4 regions of the Priestia sp. USM5 genome follow, and region 3 is predicted to be linked to each of the others. Evidence: a T-box and tRNA genes for the amino acid it is inferred to sense, from the RefSeq annotation. Region 3 holds a T-box; the other regions hold tRNA genes.
The links. A T-box is a leader RNA that pairs with one kind of tRNA and senses whether it is charged. The one in region 3 lies ahead of thrS (threonine--tRNA ligase), so its partner is inferred to be a tRNA-Thr.
Positions count from the first base shown of each region.

Region 1: it has a tRNA-Thr gene. The T-box ahead of thrS (threonine--tRNA ligase) is inferred to sense a tRNA for this amino acid. The anticodon was not compared.
Region 2: it has a tRNA-Thr gene. The T-box ahead of thrS (threonine--tRNA ligase) is inferred to sense a tRNA for this amino acid. The anticodon was not compared.
Region 4: it has a tRNA-Thr gene. The T-box ahead of thrS (threonine--tRNA ligase) is inferred to sense a tRNA for this amino acid. The anticodon was not compared.

Region 1 is NZ_JBSGKN010000001.1:4,038,029-4,042,404, reverse strand. Features, by position in the region: rRNA gene ACWATA_RS21290 (23S ribosomal RNA) at 1-1,560, shown strand, start outside; rRNA gene rrf (5S ribosomal RNA) at 1,624-1,739, shown strand; tRNA gene ACWATA_RS21280 (tRNA-Val) at 1,846-1,921, shown strand; tRNA gene ACWATA_RS21275 (tRNA-Thr) at 1,926-2,001, shown strand; tRNA gene ACWATA_RS21270 (tRNA-Tyr) at 2,010-2,093, shown strand; tRNA gene ACWATA_RS21265 (tRNA-Gln) at 2,100-2,174, shown strand; tRNA gene ACWATA_RS21260 (tRNA-Lys) at 2,179-2,251, shown strand; tRNA gene ACWATA_RS21255 (tRNA-Gly) at 2,261-2,335, shown strand; tRNA gene ACWATA_RS21250 (tRNA-Arg) at 2,342-2,418, shown strand; tRNA gene ACWATA_RS21245 (tRNA-Pro) at 2,423-2,499, shown strand; tRNA gene ACWATA_RS21240 (tRNA-Ala) at 2,505-2,580, shown strand; tRNA gene ACWATA_RS21235 (tRNA-Met) at 2,611-2,687, shown strand; tRNA gene ACWATA_RS21230 (tRNA-Ser) at 2,715-2,807, shown strand; tRNA gene ACWATA_RS21225 (tRNA-Met) at 2,833-2,909, shown strand; tRNA gene ACWATA_RS21220 (tRNA-Asp) at 2,914-2,989, shown strand; tRNA gene ACWATA_RS21215 (tRNA-Phe) at 2,998-3,073, shown strand; tRNA gene ACWATA_RS21210 (tRNA-His) at 3,084-3,159, shown strand; tRNA gene ACWATA_RS21205 (tRNA-Gly) at 3,171-3,244, shown strand; tRNA gene ACWATA_RS21200 (tRNA-Ile) at 3,251-3,327, shown strand; tRNA gene ACWATA_RS21195 (tRNA-Asn) at 3,331-3,405, shown strand; tRNA gene ACWATA_RS21190 (tRNA-Glu) at 3,410-3,481, shown strand; gene ACWATA_RS21185 (M48 family metallopeptidase) at 3,691-4,376, shown strand, end outside.
Region 2 is NZ_JBSGKN010000001.1:4,480,140-4,484,515, reverse strand. Features, by position in the region: rRNA gene ACWATA_RS23555 (23S ribosomal RNA) at 1-1,379, shown strand, start outside; rRNA gene rrf (5S ribosomal RNA) at 1,489-1,604, shown strand; tRNA gene ACWATA_RS23545 (tRNA-Asn) at 1,614-1,688, shown strand; tRNA gene ACWATA_RS23540 (tRNA-Glu) at 1,692-1,766, shown strand; tRNA gene ACWATA_RS23535 (tRNA-Val) at 1,790-1,865, shown strand; tRNA gene ACWATA_RS23530 (tRNA-Thr) at 1,870-1,945, shown strand; tRNA gene ACWATA_RS23525 (tRNA-Tyr) at 1,954-2,037, shown strand; tRNA gene ACWATA_RS23520 (tRNA-Gln) at 2,045-2,119, shown strand; tRNA gene ACWATA_RS23515 (tRNA-Lys) at 2,124-2,196, shown strand; tRNA gene ACWATA_RS23510 (tRNA-Gly) at 2,206-2,280, shown strand; tRNA gene ACWATA_RS23505 (tRNA-Ala) at 2,303-2,378, shown strand; gene rocF (arginase) at 2,542-3,441, shown strand; gene ACWATA_RS23495 (aspartyl-phosphate phosphatase Spo0E family protein) at 3,524-3,694, opposite strand; gene sigW (RNA polymerase sigma factor SigW) at 3,850-4,376, shown strand, end outside.
Region 3 is NZ_JBSGKN010000001.1:2,300,743-2,305,118, reverse strand. Features, by position in the region: partial or broken gene ACWATA_RS12535 (sulfatase family protein) at 1-1,378, shown strand, start outside; T-box leader at 2,045-2,273, shown strand; gene thrS (threonine--tRNA ligase) at 2,327-3,544, shown strand; gene ACWATA_RS12525 (hypothetical protein) at 3,716-3,919, opposite strand; gene ACWATA_RS12520 (amino acid permease) at 4,308-4,376, shown strand, end outside.
Region 4 is NZ_JBSGKN010000007.1:66,353-70,728, forward strand. Features, by position in the region: rRNA gene ACWATA_RS28145 (23S ribosomal RNA) at 1-2,009, shown strand, start outside; rRNA gene rrf (5S ribosomal RNA) at 2,073-2,188, shown strand; tRNA gene ACWATA_RS28155 (tRNA-Val) at 2,305-2,380, shown strand; tRNA gene ACWATA_RS28160 (tRNA-Thr) at 2,385-2,460, shown strand; tRNA gene ACWATA_RS28165 (tRNA-Tyr) at 2,469-2,552, shown strand; tRNA gene ACWATA_RS28170 (tRNA-Gln) at 2,562-2,636, shown strand; tRNA gene ACWATA_RS28175 (tRNA-Lys) at 2,641-2,716, shown strand; tRNA gene ACWATA_RS28180 (tRNA-Leu) at 2,730-2,811, shown strand; tRNA gene ACWATA_RS28185 (tRNA-Gly) at 2,831-2,905, shown strand; tRNA gene ACWATA_RS28190 (tRNA-Cys) at 2,914-2,987, shown strand; tRNA gene ACWATA_RS28195 (tRNA-Leu) at 3,002-3,090, shown strand; tRNA gene ACWATA_RS28200 (tRNA-Arg) at 3,100-3,176, shown strand; tRNA gene ACWATA_RS28205 (tRNA-Pro) at 3,181-3,257, shown strand; tRNA gene ACWATA_RS28210 (tRNA-Ala) at 3,268-3,343, shown strand; tRNA gene ACWATA_RS28215 (tRNA-Ser) at 3,354-3,446, shown strand; tRNA gene ACWATA_RS28220 (tRNA-Asp) at 3,458-3,533, shown strand; tRNA gene ACWATA_RS28225 (tRNA-Gly) at 3,547-3,620, shown strand; tRNA gene ACWATA_RS28230 (tRNA-Ile) at 3,627-3,703, shown strand; tRNA gene ACWATA_RS28235 (tRNA-Asn) at 3,707-3,781, shown strand; tRNA gene ACWATA_RS28240 (tRNA-Glu) at 3,786-3,857, shown strand; gene ACWATA_RS28245 (FtsZ/tubulin family protein) at 4,222-4,376, opposite strand, start outside.

The sequences.
Region 1 (4,376 bases), 1.7 Mb from region 3:
TCAGGGTTAGTCGGGACCTAAGCCGAGGCTGAAAAGCGTAGGCGATGGCCAACAGGTTGATATTCCTGTACCACCTCCCCGCCGTTTGAGTAATGGGGGGACGCAGTAGGATAGGGTAAGCGCGCTGCTGGATATGCGCGTTCAAGCAGTTAGGCTGATGAGTAGGCAAATCCGCTCATCATAAAGGCTGAGCTGTGATGACGAGGGAATTATAGTACCGAAGTTCCTGATTCCACACTGCCAAGAAAAGCCTCTAGCGAGGCGGGAGGTGCCCGTACCGCAAACCGACACAGGTAGGCGAGGAGAGAATCCTAAGGTGATCGAGAGAACTCTCGTTAAGGAACTCGGCAAAATGACCCCGTAACTTCGGGAGAAGGGGTGCTCTGGTAGGGTGTATAGCCCGAGAGAGCCGCAGTGAATAGGCCCAGGCGACTGTTTAGCAAAAACACAGGTCTCTGCGAAGCCGCAAGGCGAAGTATAGGGGCTGACGCCTGCCCGGTGCTGGAAGGTTAAGAGGAGGGGTTATCCTTTGGGAGAAGCTCTGAATCGAAGCCCCAGTAAACGGCGGCCGTAACTATAACGGTCCTAAGGTAGCGAAATTCCTTGTCGGGTAAGTTCCGACCCGCACGAAAGGCGTAACGATCTGGGCACTGTCTCAACGAGAGACTCGGTGAAATTATAGTACCTGTGAAGATGCAGGTTACCCGCGACAGGACGGAAAGACCCCGTGGAGCTTTACTGTAGCCTGATATTGAATTTTGGTACAGCTTGTACAGGATAGGTAGGAGCCTGAGAAGCCGGAGCGCTAGCTTCGGTGGAGGCGTCGGTGGGATACTACCCTGGCTGTATTGAAATTCTAACCCGCGGCCCTGATCGGGCCGGGAGACAGTGTCAGGTGGGCAGTTTGACTGGGGCGGTCGCCTCCTAAAATGTAACGGAGGCGCCCAAAGGTTCCCTCAGAATGGTTGGAAATCATTCGTAGAGTGTAAAGGCACAAGGGAGCTTGACTGCGAGACCTACAAGTCGAGCAGGGACGAAAGTCGGGCTTAGTGATCCGGTGGTTCCGCATGGAAGGGCCATCGCTCAACGGATAAAAGCTACCCCGGGGATAACAGGCTTATCTCCCCCAAGAGTCCACATCGACGGGGAGGTTTGGCACCTCGATGTCGGCTCATCGCATCCTGGGGCTGTAGTCGGTCCCAAGGGTTGGGCTGTTCGCCCATTAAAGCGGTACGCGAGCTGGGTTCAGAACGTCGTGAGACAGTTCGGTCCCTATCCGTCGTGGGCGTAGGAAATTTGAGAGGAGCTGTCCTTAGTACGAGAGGACCGGGATGGACACACCGCTGGTGTACCAGTTGTCTTGCCAAAGGCATCGCTGGGTAGCTATGTGTGGACGGGATAAGTGCTGAAAGCATCTAAGCATGAAGCCCCCCTCAAGATGAGATTTCCCATAGCGCAAGCTAGTAAGATCCCTGAAAGATGATCAGGTTGATAGGTCAGAGGTGGAAGCGTGGCGACATGTGTAGCTGACTGATACTAATCGATCGAGGACTTAACCAAACTTTTAAAAGCGTAAGCTTTACTCAGCAAATTGTTATCTAGTTTTGAGAGAGCAATCTCTTGTCTGGTGGCGATAGCGAAGAGGTCACACCCGTTCCCATACCGAACACGGAAGTTAAGCTCTTTAGCGCCAATGGTAGTTGGGACTTTGTCCCTGTGAGAGTAGGACGTTGCCAGGCAATGAATAAGACCCCTTTTTATGCTCTTGTAAAAGAGTCTAGGGGTTTTTTATTTGGCTCATTTGTAAAAAACTTATATACACATTTAATGTTGTGTATGATATTTGGAGGATTAGCTCAGCTGGGAGAGCACCTGCCTTACAAGCAGGGGGTCGGCGGTTCGATCCCGTCATCCTCCACCACCGTGCCGGTGTAGCTCAACTGGTAGAGCAACTGACTTGTAATCAGTAGGTTGGGGGTTCAAGTCCTCTTGCCGGCACCATTTATATCGGAGGGGTAGCGAAGTGGCTAAACGCGGCGGACTGTAAATCCGCTCCTTCGGGTTCGGCAGTTCGAATCTGCCCCCCTCCACCATTTTATTGGGCTATCGCCAAGCGGTAAGGCAACGGATTTTGATTCCGTCATGCGTTGGTTCGAATCCAGCTAGCCCAGCCATAGAGAGCCATTAGCTCAGTTGGTAGAGCATCTGACTTTTAATCAGAGGGTCGAAGGTTCGAGTCCTTCATGGCTCATTTTAATAAGCGGAAGTAGTTCAGTGGTAGAACACCACCTTGCCAAGGTGGGGGTCGCGAGTTCGAACCTCGTCTTCCGCTCCATATAAAGCGCCCGTAGCTCAATTGGATAGAGCGTTTGACTACGGATCAAAAGGTTAGGGGTTCGACTCCTCTCGGGCGCGCCATAAACGGGAAGTAGCTCAGCTTGGTAGAGCACTTGGTTTGGGACCAAGGGGTCGCAGGTTCGAATCCTGTCTTCCCGACCATTTATGGGGCCTTAGCTCAGCTGGGAGAGCGCCTGCCTTGCACGCAGGAGGTCAGCGGTTCGATCCCGCTAGGCTCCACCAATGAAATTAAATAATTGTAACGAATAATATGGCGGTGTAGCTCAGCTGGCTAGAGCGTACGGTTCATACCCGTGAGGTCGTGGGTTCGACTCCCTCCGCCGCTACCATATAAGTTACATTTGTTATAAATATACGGAGGAATACCCAAGTCCGGCTGAAGGGATCGGTCTTGAAAACCGACAGGGGTGTTAAAGCCCGCGGGGGTTCGAATCCCTCTTCCTCCGCCATTTATTTATATCATATTCATATCATCGCGGGGTGGAGCAGTTCGGTAGCTCGTCGGGCTCATAACCCGAAGGTCGCAGGTTCAAATCCTGTCCCCGCAACCAAAGTGGTCCCGTGGTGTAGCGGTTAACATGCCTGCCTGTCACGCAGGAGATCGCGGGTTCGATTCCCGTCGGGACCGCCATTTTGTTTGGCTCGGTAGCTCAGTTGGTAGAGCAAAGGACTGAAAATCCTTGTGTCGGCGGTTCGATTCCGTCCCGAGCCACCATTTTAAGACGGCGATTGTGGCGAAGTGGTTAACGCACCGGATTGTGGTTCCGGCATTCGTGGGTTCGATTCCCATCAGTCGCCCCATCTTAAGTAACGCGGGTGTAGTTTAGTGGTAAAACCTCAGCCTTCCAAGCTGATGTCGTGAGTTCGATTCTCATCACCCGCTCCAAATAATGGGCCTATAGCTCAGCTGGTTAGAGCGCACGCCTGATAAGCGTGAGGTCGGTGGTTCGAGTCCACTTAGGCCCACCATATTCCACAGTAGCTCAGTGGTAGAGCTATCGGCTGTTAACCGATCGGTCGTAGGTTCGAGTCCTACCTGTGGAGCCATACTGGCCCGTTGGTCAAGCGGTTAAGACACCGCCCTTTCACGGCGGTAACACGGGTTCGAATCCCGTACGGGTCATCTCAAAAGCAGTTTGCATATGCAAACTGCTTTTTTTGTTTGTAAACAGAGTTTAGACAAAAGAATAAACTCTGTTTTTCGTTTTTCTATGATTTTCTCTTCACAATTTGCATTTCCTATAGCACATCTCTAAACGCTTGTTCTAAATTTCGAAAAAAAACCTACAATAGTAATAACAGAATACTGTTTGTACAAAAGGAGGGGAATGCGTGAAAAAAATTGTTTTGTGGTCCATCGGAGTTTTTCTTGTGTATGCAGCTTGTATATGGGTGTATTTATTTTATATAAGTGACACCTCTATTCCACAATCATTAAAAGGTACCAGCGTGGATCCGGCTACGTTTATGAATGCAAGAGAACTTATGTTAACCGAAAAATATTCAAAGATTAGAGATGCGCTCTTTTTTATCCGAATTCCATATGAGTGGTTAGGGTTTATTTTAATTTTAGTGTTAGGTGTGTCTAAGAAAGTGAATAAGTGGTCTAAAGACGTCAGTCGTTTCAGTCTTCTCCAAACTGCTATTTATGTATTTTGGTTATCTGTTCTGCTGCTGATCTACTCTTTTCCTATGGACTGGATTAGCTATAAGCTTTCAACGGCTTACCATATTACGACGCAACCTTTCCAAGGATGGATGAAAGATCTTTTTACAGATTTTTGGGTGAACTATGCCACGATGTTTTTAGTGATTGCTGTGTTGTATGCATTCATTCGTAAGTTTTCAAAAAGATGGTGGCTGTATGCGTGGCTAGTATCTATTCCATTTACGCTATTTTTGACGTTTATTCAACCAGTGGTTATCGATCCGTTATATAACGATTTTTATCCATTAAAGAATAAAGAGCTGGAGACGAAAATTTTGCATTTAGCAGATGAAGCTCATATACCTGCTAA
Region 2 (4,376 bases), 2.2 Mb from region 3:
TGAAAGCTGAGCTGTGATGACGAGGGAATTATAGTACCGAAGTTCCTGATTCCACACTGCCAAGAAAAGCCTCTAGCGAGGCGGGAGGTGCCCGTACCGCAAACCGACACAGGTAGGCGAGGAGAGAATCCTAAGGTGATCGAGAGAACTCTCGTTAAGGAACTCGGCAAAATGACCCCGTAACTTCGGGAGAAGGGGTGCTCTGGTAGGGTGTATAGCCCGAGAGAGCCGCAGTGAATAGGCCCAGGCGACTGTTTAGCAAAAACACAGGTCTCTGCGAAGCCGCAAGGCGAAGTATAGGGGCTGACGCCTGCCCGGTGCTGGAAGGTTAAGAGGAGGGGTTATCCTTTGGGAGAAGCTCTGAATCGAAGCCCCAGTAAACGGCGGCCGTAACTATAACGGTCCTAAGGTAGCGAAATTCCTTGTCGGGTAAGTTCCGACCCGCACGAAAGGCGTAACGATCTGGGCACTGTCTCAACGAGAGACTCGGTGAAATTATAGTACCTGTGAAGATGCAGGTTACCCGCGACAGGACGGAAAGACCCCGTGGAGCTTTACTGTAGCCTGATATTGAATTTTGGTACAGCTTGTACAGGATAGGTAGGAGCCTGAGAAGCCGGAGCGCTAGCTTCGGTGGAGGCGTCGGTGGGATACTACCCTGGCTGTATTGAAATTCTAACCCGCGGCCCTGATCGGGCCGGGAGACAGTGTCAGGTGGGCAGTTTGACTGGGGCGGTCGCCTCCTAAAATGTAACGGAGGCGCCCAAAGGTTCCCTCAGAATGGTTGGAAATCATTCGTAGAGTGTAAAGGCACAAGGGAGCTTGACTGCGAGACCTACAAGTCGAGCAGGGACGAAAGTCGGGCTTAGTGATCCGGTGGTTCCGCATGGAAGGGCCATCGCTCAACGGATAAAAGCTACCCCGGGGATAACAGGCTTATCTCCCCCAAGAGTCCACATCGACGGGGAGGTTTGGCACCTCGATGTCGGCTCATCGCATCCTGGGGCTGTAGTCGGTCCCAAGGGTTGGGCTGTTCGCCCATTAAAGCGGTACGCGAGCTGGGTTCAGAACGTCGTGAGACAGTTCGGTCCCTATCCGTCGTGGGCGTAGGAAATTTGAGAGGAGCTGTCCTTAGTACGAGAGGACCGGGATGGACACACCGCTGGTGTACCAGTTGTCTTGCCAAAGGCATCGCTGGGTAGCTATGTGTGGACGGGATAAGTGCTGAAAGCATCTAAGCATGAAGCCCCCCTCAAGATGAGATTTCCCATAGCGCAAGCTAGTAAGATCCCTGAAAGATGATCAGGTTGATAGGTCAGAGGTGGAAGCGTGGCGACATGTGTAGCTGACTGATACTAATCGATCGAGGACTTAACCAAACTTTAAAAGCGTAAGCTTTACTCAGCAAACTGTTACCTAGTTTTGAGAGAACAAAACTTTTTCAAAAAAGTCTTGCTTTCTTTATCAAATCATGTATAATATAATTTGTCTGGTGGCGATAGCGAAGAAGTCACACCCGTTCCCATACCGAACACGGAAGTTAAGCTCTTTAGCGCCGATGGTAGTTGGGACTTTGTCCCTGTGAGAGTAGGACGTTGCCAGGCTATTATTATTCCACAGTAGCTCAGTGGTAGAGCTATCGGCTGTTAACCGATCGGTCGTAGGTTCGAGTCCTACCTGTGGAGCCAACTGGCCCGTTGGTCAAGCGGTTAAGACACCGCCCTTTCACGGCGGTAACACGGGTTCGAATCCCGTACGGGTCACCATTTATTTTTATCTACATAATAGTGGAGGATTAGCTCAGCTGGGAGAGCACCTGCCTTACAAGCAGGGGGTCGGCGGTTCGATCCCGTCATCCTCCACCACCGTGCCGGTGTAGCTCAACTGGTAGAGCAACTGACTTGTAATCAGTAGGTTGGGGGTTCAAGTCCTCTTGCCGGCACCATTTATATCGGAGGGGTAGCGAAGTGGCTAAACGCGGCGGACTGTAAATCCGCTCCTTCGGGTTCGGCAGTTCGAATCTGCCCCCCTCCACCATTTTTATTGGGCTATCGCCAAGCGGTAAGGCAACGGATTTTGATTCCGTCATGCGTTGGTTCGAATCCAGCTAGCCCAGCCATAGAGAGCCATTAGCTCAGTTGGTAGAGCATCTGACTTTTAATCAGAGGGTCGAAGGTTCGAGTCCTTCATGGCTCATTTTAATAAGCGGAAGTAGTTCAGTGGTAGAACACCACCTTGCCAAGGTGGGGGTCGCGAGTTCGAACCTCGTCTTCCGCTCCATTTCTATATAAAAAAACATATTGGGGCCTTAGCTCAGCTGGGAGAGCGCCTGCCTTGCACGCAGGAGGTCAGCGGTTCGATCCCGCTAGGCTCCACCATACATATAAACGTACAACCTTTAAGCAATTTGCTTAAAGGTTTTTTTGTGTAGTTTCTACAAATTAGAATTGTATATATATTCAAAAAAGTGTCGAGTTGAGCCATCGCTCATTTAGCCGTTACAATAAGAGAGTAGCAACATTTGTGATGGGGGGACATATTATGAATAAGCTTTCAATTATTGGAGTACCAATGGATTTAGGTCAAACTCGCCGAGGGGTCGATATGGGGCCAAGTGCGATACGATATGCAGGTGTTATGGAACGCATCGAGAATATTGGATATAGTGTAGAAGATAAAGGGAATATTGAAATTGCCTTAGCTGAACGAGTACATAGTGATGAAAATACAAACTTAAAGAATTTAAAAGCTGTAGCGGATGCTAGCGAAAGACTTGCTCAGACCGTAAGTGATGTTATTACAAATAAAAGGTTTCCTTTAGTGCTAGGGGGAGATCACAGCATCGCTATCGGAACACTAGCAGGAGTAAGTCGTCATTATAAAAATTTGGGTGTAATTTGGTATGATGCACATGGAGATTTAAATACAGCAGATACGTCTCCTTCCGGAAATATTCACGGTATGCCATTGGCGGCAAGTATAGGTATAGGAGACGAAGCATTGACTCGAATTGGTGGCTATGCCCCTAAAGTCAAGCCCGAGAATATTGTGATTATCGGAGCCCGTTCTTTAGATGAAGGAGAAAAAGAGCTAATAAAGGAAAAAGGAATTAAAGTGTATACGATGCATGAGATAGATCGAATGGGTATGACAAAAGTAATGGAAGAAACAATTTTATATTTGCGTGATAAAACAGATGGCGTTCATCTATCACTCGATTTAGATGGACTGGATCCACATGATGCACCTGGAGTAGGAACGCCAGTTATCGGTGGAATAAGCTACAGAGAAAGTCATTTAGCTATGGAGATGTTGGCAGAATCTCAGCTAATCACTTCTGCCGAGTTTGTGGAAGTGAATCCTATTTTAGATGAGCGGAATAAAACAGCTACCGTAGCTGTTGCATTAATGGGCTCACTTTTAGGAGAAAAATTAGTATAAAACATTATTGCCTACCAAAAGGTACATGAAACATATGTGAAGGTAAAAAAAAGAAGCTCTTAGTTCAGATTCTAGAGCTTCTTTATATAGAGAAAAACTTTTCATATTCATTTAATAGACCATCTAGCTCTGAGCTTACTCTCACCACTGTTAGTGATGATAAAGGATTTTCTGCTGCAAGAGTGACCATGTTATTTCTACATTCTTCAATTTGATTCAAAAGGTTTTCTTTTGTATGAGTCAAGCTTTCCACTCCTCTTCTTTTCATCTATACTAATTACATAACCTACGTACGATCTTTTTAAACGTATTTGACAAATTTTTGTTAAAATAATTAAGCATAAGTGAAACTTTATGATAAAGTACACGTATATATACTATCCCGCAATGGGCGGAGGTAACCGTTACATGGATTTATTATTAAAAAGAAAAATAAAAAAAGTAAAAAAAGGTGACCAGGATGCGTTTGCTGACATAGTAGAATATCACAAGGATAAACTTTTTCATCTATGTTATCGAATGCTAGGAAACCGGGAAGAAGCGCAAGACGCTGCACAAGAAGCGTTTATTCGAGCCTATGTAAATATTCATAGCTATGACACGAGTAAAAAGTTTTCCACCTGGCTATATCGAATTGCTACAAATCTTTGTATTGATCGAATTCGTAAAAAAAAGCCAGACTATTATTTAGATGCAGAAGTAGCCGGGACCGACGGGTTAAATATGTACTCTCAAATAGCTGCCGATCAGGCCTTACCAGAGGAAGAGCTAGAGCAAGTAGAATTGCAAGAATTCATTCAGTCGGAAATATTAAAGCTACCTGAGAAATATCGAACTGTCATTGTCCTAAAATATATAGATGAGCTGTCGTTAAAAGAAATCAGCGATATTTTAGACCTGCCTCTTGGTACGGTAAAGACTAGAATTCACAGAGG
Region 3 (4,376 bases):
TGAGAACATCTTAATTCCAGGAACACATAACGTTTTTTCTAGCTACCAGATGCAAACAGGAATACCGGATCCAGAAAAAGAGCGCCTCTATCAACGGGCTAATAAGCTTGAAAAGTTTAGTTTTTCAGGGTGGATTGGTCCAGAGCCGGAAGGGAGAAACCCGCACAATTCTGGTTCATCTGCGGCCATTGGAGTGAGTGGACGAGACGAAATATATGCAGAGGAAATCATAGAGCTTATTCAACAATTAGAATATCAAAAGACTGCGCAGCCTTGGCTCATGGTAGCTTCGTTTGTGAACCCGCATGACATTGCGCTGTTCGGAGCAATCACCAAACACCTTGCTATGTTTCAGTTTTCTATTGATGAGACAATTCCGAACATCGAGCCGCCACCTACTATTAGAGAATCTTTACAAACGAAGCCTAGCGCTCAAAGCAGCTATAAATACATCTACCCAAAAGCGCTGCAGCCGACGCCAAATTCTAGTTTCTACCGGCGCTTATATTATCAGCTTCAAAAAAATGTTGATAAACAAATTTTGAAAGTCCTTCGGACTATAGAACAATCTTCGTTCTATGACAATACCATTATTATTTTCACGTCGGATCACGGTGATTTGCTTGGGGCTCACGGAGGACTACATCAAAAATGGTACAACATGTATGAAGAGTCGATTCACGTGCCGCTTCTCATTCATAACAAGCATTTGTTTCCTAGTTATCAACGTACAGACGTGCTGACTAGTCATGTTGACTTGATCCCGACAATGCTTAGCTTGGCTAATATCGATGCTTCCGCTGTTCAAAAGCAATTGCAAAAAAGTCATACGGAAGTACATCCATTTGTTGGGCGAGACCTCTCAGGAACGTTGCGAGGAGAAACATCGCTCCATCAAGAAAAAGCACCGATTTTCTTTATGACGGATGATGACCCGACAAAAGGACTTCACCAAACAAATTTTTTAGGAGAAAGCTATCCGTCAGTCGTTCAGCCTAATCACATTCAAGCGATCATTGTCGAGTTTCAATCAGCCGCAGGAAAGGAAATCTGGAAATACGCTCGATACCATGATAATCCGCAATTTCGGTCAGCACCTAACGAAAAAGATGAAGTCATCCACCGAGAGCAATATGAAAGTTACCCGGTAGATCTTACTAACCTTAAAGAAACATCGGTTCCGGATCAAATTGAAATGTACAATTTGACCAAGGATCCGTTAGAAACAGTAAATTTGGCTTACCCGTATTTTTCAACAAATGAAACAAGGAAAATTCAGCGGCAGCTTGATGTTATTCTTAAAGAACAACTCAGGAAAAAACGGATTTTTCCGCAAAGTGGAAGCATGTACCAGGAGCTTCCGTCTAAAGATAGATAAAAAATAGTTTCGACGAGTTCAAGCCAAATATTGGTGTAAGTAGAAAAAGGTATATTTAATATTTTAGTATATAAATAAAAAACTGATGATACTTGTGCTATGTTACTTATTCTGATTTGAGCAGTACTGGATTTTAATTCGTTAATAATACTTAGATAAAGCAAATAAATGCTTGTAACATCTTTCTTTTTTGCCTTTATTCTTACACAATAAAGGTAAAAACAAAAATAAAATGTAGGTGTTAATATTATAATAAAAAACTTTTTAAGCCCATATATTCTTAAGTAACTTTTCGGGAATTTAAGCATAAATTAATTCTATAACATTAAGAAATAAAAATTACTTCTTGACTTCTGTAAAATTTATACACTATAATCACTTTTAACAACTAACAAACATTATTTGGCAACGAAAAGGACATGAATTAGGTGCTGTTTTCTTCGCAGAGAATAGGGTCAGCGGCTGGGAGCCCTTAAGAAATCATCTAATTTACCACCTTAGAGCTATTGCAGGGAATGTGCATAACTGAAACTGCAATCGGTAAAACCGTTATCTTTTTTTGAGCGTAAAATGCGTACAGGTATTTTACGGAATTAGGGTGGTACCACGACCGCATTCGTCCCTTCACTAGGGATGAGTGCGGTTTTTTATGTAGAAAAAATGAATATACAAGCATTGAAAAGGACATGAATCATTTTTGGATTTTCTTTACAGAGAGTAGGGTCACTGGCTGAGAACCCTTAGAAAACGAAATGAATTTACCACCTTGGAGCTGCGGCGGGGAATGTGTATACACTGAAACTGCAACCGGTAAAACCGTTATCTTTTTAAGCGTAAAATACGTATAGGTATTTTACGGAATTAGGGTGGTACCACGGCCGCATTCGTCCCTTTATTAGGGATGAGTGCGGTTTTTTTGTTGAATAAAAACATATTGGAGGAATGAACATGTCAAAACAAATGGAAGCAGAAAAACGAAATCATCAAAAATTAGGTCAAGAACTGGAGCTGTTTATGTCGATGGAAGAAGCTCCTGGTATGCCGTTTTTCTTACCTAACGGAATGATTGTTCGAAATGAGTTAGAAAACTACTGGAAACAAAAGCATTACAAAGCAGGCTATCAAGAGATAAAAACACCCATCATGATGAAACAGGAGCTATGGGAACAATCAGGGCATTGGGAGCACTATCATGAAAATATGTATTTTTCAAATGTTGACAAACAAAACTATGCGATTAAACCGATGAATTGTCCGGGAGCCATTTTATTGTTTAACAGCAAGCGAAGAAGCTACCGAGAACTTCCAGTTCGATACGCGGAGCTCGGGTTAGTTCATCGCCACGAGCTTTCTGGCTCTTTAAACGGATTACTAAGAGTTCGGTCATTCACACAGGACGACGCTCATTTATTCGTAGAACTCAGTCAGATCGAAGCTGAGATTAGCCGCATTCTAGCGTTTATCCATGACTTTTATTCACATTTTGGCTTTGATTACAAAGTGGAGCTATCCACACGTCCTGAAAAATTTATGGGAGATATTGAAACATGGAATCAAGCAGAAAAGTCGCTTCAATCGGTGCTAAATGAAAAAGGCTTAGACTATCAGGTAAATGAAGGAGACGGAGCTTTTTACGGGCCGAAAATCGATTTTCATATTTTAGATTCCCTAGGCCGCAGCTGGCAGTGCGGAACAGTTCAGCTTGATTTTCTAATGCCAGAGAAGTTTGACTGTATGTATATTGGAGAGGACAATAAACCGCACCGTCCCGTAATGATTCACCGCGCTATATACGGTTCCGTTGAACGATTTATGGCCATCTTGATTGAACATTATGAAGGTCAATTTCCTCTTTGGCTGGCTCCTGTTCAATTTAAGCTTTTGCCTATTGCACCGCCGCATGTGGAATATGCATACAAGGTGAAACACGAGCTGGAGTCACAAGGGTATCGTGTTGAAGTGGATGATCGTATTGAAAAAATAGGTCTGAAAATTAGAGAAGCCGAAATGCTCAAAGTTCCTTATATGGCCGTAATAGGAGATAAAGAAGTAGAAAATAAATCGCTTGCTATGCGAAAGCATGGGAAGAAAAACATTGGAACAGTAAGTGTTGAAGAGGCAGCTGTACACTTGAATAAAGAAATGGATTCAAACAGAGTTTATTGAAGCCATTTACCTTGCTAAATAGAAAAATCCGATTTTTTAAGTCGGATAGTGATTCCCTTCATCTTGTCTTACACCAAAATGAAGGGAATATTGAACTAGAAGGGTATAAGATAATATATATCAGCAGTATAACTTTTGCCTTAGACAAACGCCGGTATTTTATAAAAAAAATTATCTTGTTCCATTCGAATCGTTTGTACGGGGGGAAGCTGAATCTTCATTTGACAATTTGTTCATAGGTTGCTGACCTCGCTTCTTTTTAGAAGGAGAATAAAAAAGAAATTTAAACATAAAGTACACTCCTAATGCTAGTAAAATACAGCCAATAAGTAAGTTAAGCATCTCTCTCCGCCCTTCATACACTTCAGTTTTCATCATTATAACACCCGTTAAGGTAAAACATTCATCGTTCTGTAAATAATCCCTATGTCAGGAATTTATATTTGAAGATAGGCGGCGAAAAAACTATCTGAAAATGAACCAATTTATTTTTTAGAATATTAATTTTATTCAAACTTATTATACATAATCACAATGATGATTTCTTTATTTAGTTGATAAAGCCAAAATAGATAGAGATTAAGAAATCGCTTACAAAAACTCTTGAAATATATATAATGATATTAGTATACTAATAGACAAGTTAGTAATTATTTCTATATAATTACTTCTGTATCTGAAGTAAAAACGCGTAGTCAAATAGGAAAAGACGTCATTTTTAAGTTTTTTAATGGATGAGTGGCAACAGAGAGGAGAGAGTGCAATGGGAAAACTATTTAAAAAGAAGTCAATCGAGCAATTATTAGAACAAAGTCAAAACAAATCTCTAGTC
Region 4 (4,376 bases), on a different contig from region 3:
GGCCCCCAACGGGTTACCGAATTCAGTCAAACTCCGAATGCCAAAGACTTATCCATGGGAGTCAGACTGCGAGTGATAAGATCCGTAGTCAAAAGGGAAACAGCCCAGACCACCAGCTAAGGTCCCCAAGTATACGTTAAGTGGAAAAGGATGTGGAGTTGCTTAGACAACCAGGATGTTGGCTTAGAAGCAGCCACCATTTAAAGAGTGCGTAATAGCTCACTGGTCGAGTGACTCTGCGCCGAAAATGTACCGGGGCTAAACGTATCACCGAAGCTGTGGATTGACATCTTTGATGTCAGTGGTAGGAGAGCGTTCTAAGTGCAGCGAAGTCAGACCGTAAGGACTGGTGGAGCGCTTAGAAGTGAGAATGCCGGTATGAGTAGCGAAAGACAAGTGAGAATCTTGTCCACCGAATGCCTAAGGTTTCCTGAGGAAGGCTCGTCCGCTCAGGGTTAGTCGGGACCTAAGCCGAGGCTGAAAAGCGTAGGCGATGGCCAACAGGTTGATATTCCTGTACCACCTCCCCGCCGTTTGAGTAATGGGGGGACGCAGTAGGATAGGGTAAGCGCGCTGCTGGATATGCGCGTTCAAGCAGTTAGGCTGATGAGTAGGCAAATCCGCTCATCATGAAGGCTGAGCTGTGATGACGAGGGAATTATAGTACCGAAGTTCCTGATTCCACACTGCCAAGAAAAGCCTCTAGCGAGGCGGGAGGTGCCCGTACCGCAAACCGACACAGGTAGGCGAGGAGAGAATCCTAAGGTGATCGAGAGAACTCTCGTTAAGGAACTCGGCAAAATGACCCCGTAACTTCGGGAGAAGGGGTGCTCTGGTAGGGTGTATAGCCCGAGAGAGCCGCAGTGAATAGGCCCAGGCGACTGTTTAGCAAAAACACAGGTCTCTGCGAAGCCGCAAGGCGAAGTATAGGGGCTGACGCCTGCCCGGTGCTGGAAGGTTAAGAGGAGGGGTTATCCTTTGGGAGAAGCTCTGAATCGAAGCCCCAGTAAACGGCGGCCGTAACTATAACGGTCCTAAGGTAGCGAAATTCCTTGTCGGGTAAGTTCCGACCCGCACGAAAGGCGTAACGATCTGGGCACTGTCTCAACGAGAGACTCGGTGAAATTATAGTACCTGTGAAGATGCAGGTTACCCGCGACAGGACGGAAAGACCCCGTGGAGCTTTACTGTAGCCTGATATTGAATTTTGGTACAGCTTGTACAGGATAGGTAGGAGCCTGAGAAGCCGGAGCGCTAGCTTCGGTGGAGGCGTCGGTGGGATACTACCCTGGCTGTATTGAAATTCTAACCCGCGGCCCTGATCGGGCCGGGAGACAGTGTCAGGTGGGCAGTTTGACTGGGGCGGTCGCCTCCTAAAATGTAACGGAGGCGCCCAAAGGTTCCCTCAGAATGGTTGGAAATCATTCGTAGAGTGTAAAGGCACAAGGGAGCTTGACTGCGAGACCTACAAGTCGAGCAGGGACGAAAGTCGGGCTTAGTGATCCGGTGGTTCCGCATGGAAGGGCCATCGCTCAACGGATAAAAGCTACCCCGGGGATAACAGGCTTATCTCCCCCAAGAGTCCACATCGACGGGGAGGTTTGGCACCTCGATGTCGGCTCATCGCATCCTGGGGCTGTAGTCGGTCCCAAGGGTTGGGCTGTTCGCCCATTAAAGCGGTACGCGAGCTGGGTTCAGAACGTCGTGAGACAGTTCGGTCCCTATCCGTCGTGGGCGTAGGAAATTTGAGAGGAGCTGTCCTTAGTACGAGAGGACCGGGATGGACACACCGCTGGTGTACCAGTTGTCTTGCCAAAGGCATCGCTGGGTAGCTATGTGTGGACGGGATAAGTGCTGAAAGCATCTAAGCATGAAGCCCCCCTCAAGATGAGATTTCCCATAGCGCAAGCTAGTAAGATCCCTGAAAGATGATCAGGTTGATAGGTCAGAGGTGGAAGCGTGGCGACATGTGTAGCTGACTGATACTAATCGATCGAGGACTTAACCAAACTTTTAAAAGCGTAAGCTTTACTCAGCAAACTGTTATCTAGTTTTGAGAGAACAATCTCTTGTCTGGTGGCGATAGCGAAGAGGTCACACCCGTTCCCATACCGAACACGGAAGTTAAGCTCTTTAGCGCCAATGGTAGTTGGGACTTTGTCCCTGTGAGAGTAGGACGTTGCCAGGCAATAAATAAGACCCCTTATGAGTCTCTTGTAAAAGAGCATAGGGGTTTTTTATTTGAAATATTCTATCATAAGTAATGAAAATAACGCTTATTAACGCGCTTATATAGATTTTTTTGGAGGATTAGCTCAGCTGGGAGAGCACCTGCCTTACAAGCAGGGGGTCGGCGGTTCGATCCCGTCATCCTCCACCACCGTGCCGGTGTAGCTCAACTGGTAGAGCAACTGACTTGTAATCAGTAGGTTGGGGGTTCAAGTCCTCTTGCCGGCACCATTTATATCGGAGGGGTAGCGAAGTGGCTAAACGCGGCGGACTGTAAATCCGCTCCTTCGGGTTCGGCAGTTCGAATCTGCCCCCCTCCACCATCTCTTTATTGGGCTATCGCCAAGCGGTAAGGCAACGGATTTTGATTCCGTCATGCGTTGGTTCGAATCCAGCTAGCCCAGCCATAGAGAGCCATTAGCTCAGTTGGTAGAGCATCTGACTTTTAATCAGAGGGTCGAAGGTTCGAGTCCTTCATGGCTCACCAGTTATATTCACACGCGGGTGTGGCGGAATTGGCAGACGCGCTAGACTTAGGATCTAGTGTCTTATGACGTGGGGGTTCAAGTCCCTTCACCCGCATCTTAAATTAAATAAATGTGCGGAAGTAGTTCAGTGGTAGAACACCACCTTGCCAAGGTGGGGGTCGCGAGTTCGAACCTCGTCTTCCGCTCCATATATATTGGCGGCATAGCCAAGTGGTAAGGCCAAGGTCTGCAAAACCTTTATCACCGGTTCAAATCCGGTTGCCGCCTCCACGTATAAAAGTCCTGCCGGGGTGGTGGAATTGGCAGACACACAGGACTTAAAATCCTGCGGTAGGTGACTACCGTGCCGGTTCAAGTCCGGCCCTCGGCACCATTTTAATAAGCGCCCGTAGCTCAATTGGATAGAGCGTTTGACTACGGATCAAAAGGTTAGGGGTTCGACTCCTCTCGGGCGCGCCATGAACGGGAAGTAGCTCAGCTTGGTAGAGCACTTGGTTTGGGACCAAGGGGTCGCAGGTTCGAATCCTGTCTTCCCGACCAGAAGTATCATGGGGCCTTAGCTCAGCTGGGAGAGCGCCTGCCTTGCACGCAGGAGGTCAGCGGTTCGATCCCGCTAGGCTCCACCATGCAATATACGGAGGAATACCCAAGTCCGGCTGAAGGGATCGGTCTTGAAAACCGACAGGGGTGTCAAAGCCCGCGGGGGTTCGAATCCCTCTTCCTCCTCCATTTTCTATTTTGGTCCCGTGGTGTAGCGGTTAACATGCCTGCCTGTCACGCAGGAGATCGCGGGTTCGATTCCCGTCGGGACCGCCATTTTTAAAAATAAGCGGGTGTAGTTTAATGGTAAAACCTCAGCCTTCCAAGCTGATGTCGTGAGTTCGATTCTCATCACCCGCTCCAAATAATGGGCCTATAGCTCAGCTGGTTAGAGCGCACGCCTGATAAGCGTGAGGTCGGTGGTTCGAGTCCACTTAGGCCCACCATATTCCACAGTAGCTCAGTGGTAGAGCTATCGGCTGTTAACCGATCGGTCGTAGGTTCGAGTCCTACCTGTGGAGCCATATTGGCCCGTTGGTCAAGCGGTTAAGACACCGCCCTTTCACGGCGGTAACACGGGTTCGAATCCCGTACGGGTCATCTTAAAAGCAGTTTGCATATGCAAACTGCTTTTTTATTTGTAGGAGATAAATTATTGATTTTAATTAATATAGAATTTATATCGTTTCATAGCAAAAATGTTAATTAGAAAATTTTTTGATATTAGAGTAACAAATACGAAGTATATTCTTATACTCAGATTCTTCTATACCCAATGTTTACATACTTATTTCCAATTTAAACAACAACTTTTTCTGGAACACTCTACAAAAAAGAACCCTTGTGGCAGTAAGGGTTTCAAGTGATTCATAAAGGTGATCTCTCCACATCTGTGTAAACAAAGAGTCTATAAAAAGTGCATCTTATATATATATGTTTGTCTTCATAGATATACTAAAAATGCTCAACGATTCTGATACTTATCTAAAATTGAATTGATTGCCTTCTTTTTATTTCTAGGTAGTGGTTTCTTATGAGAAGCCTTAGGCAATTTCAACTTAGATTCATAACCTGTTTCTATGGTAGATAACTCCTCTTTTACCTTCTGCTGTGCTTCAA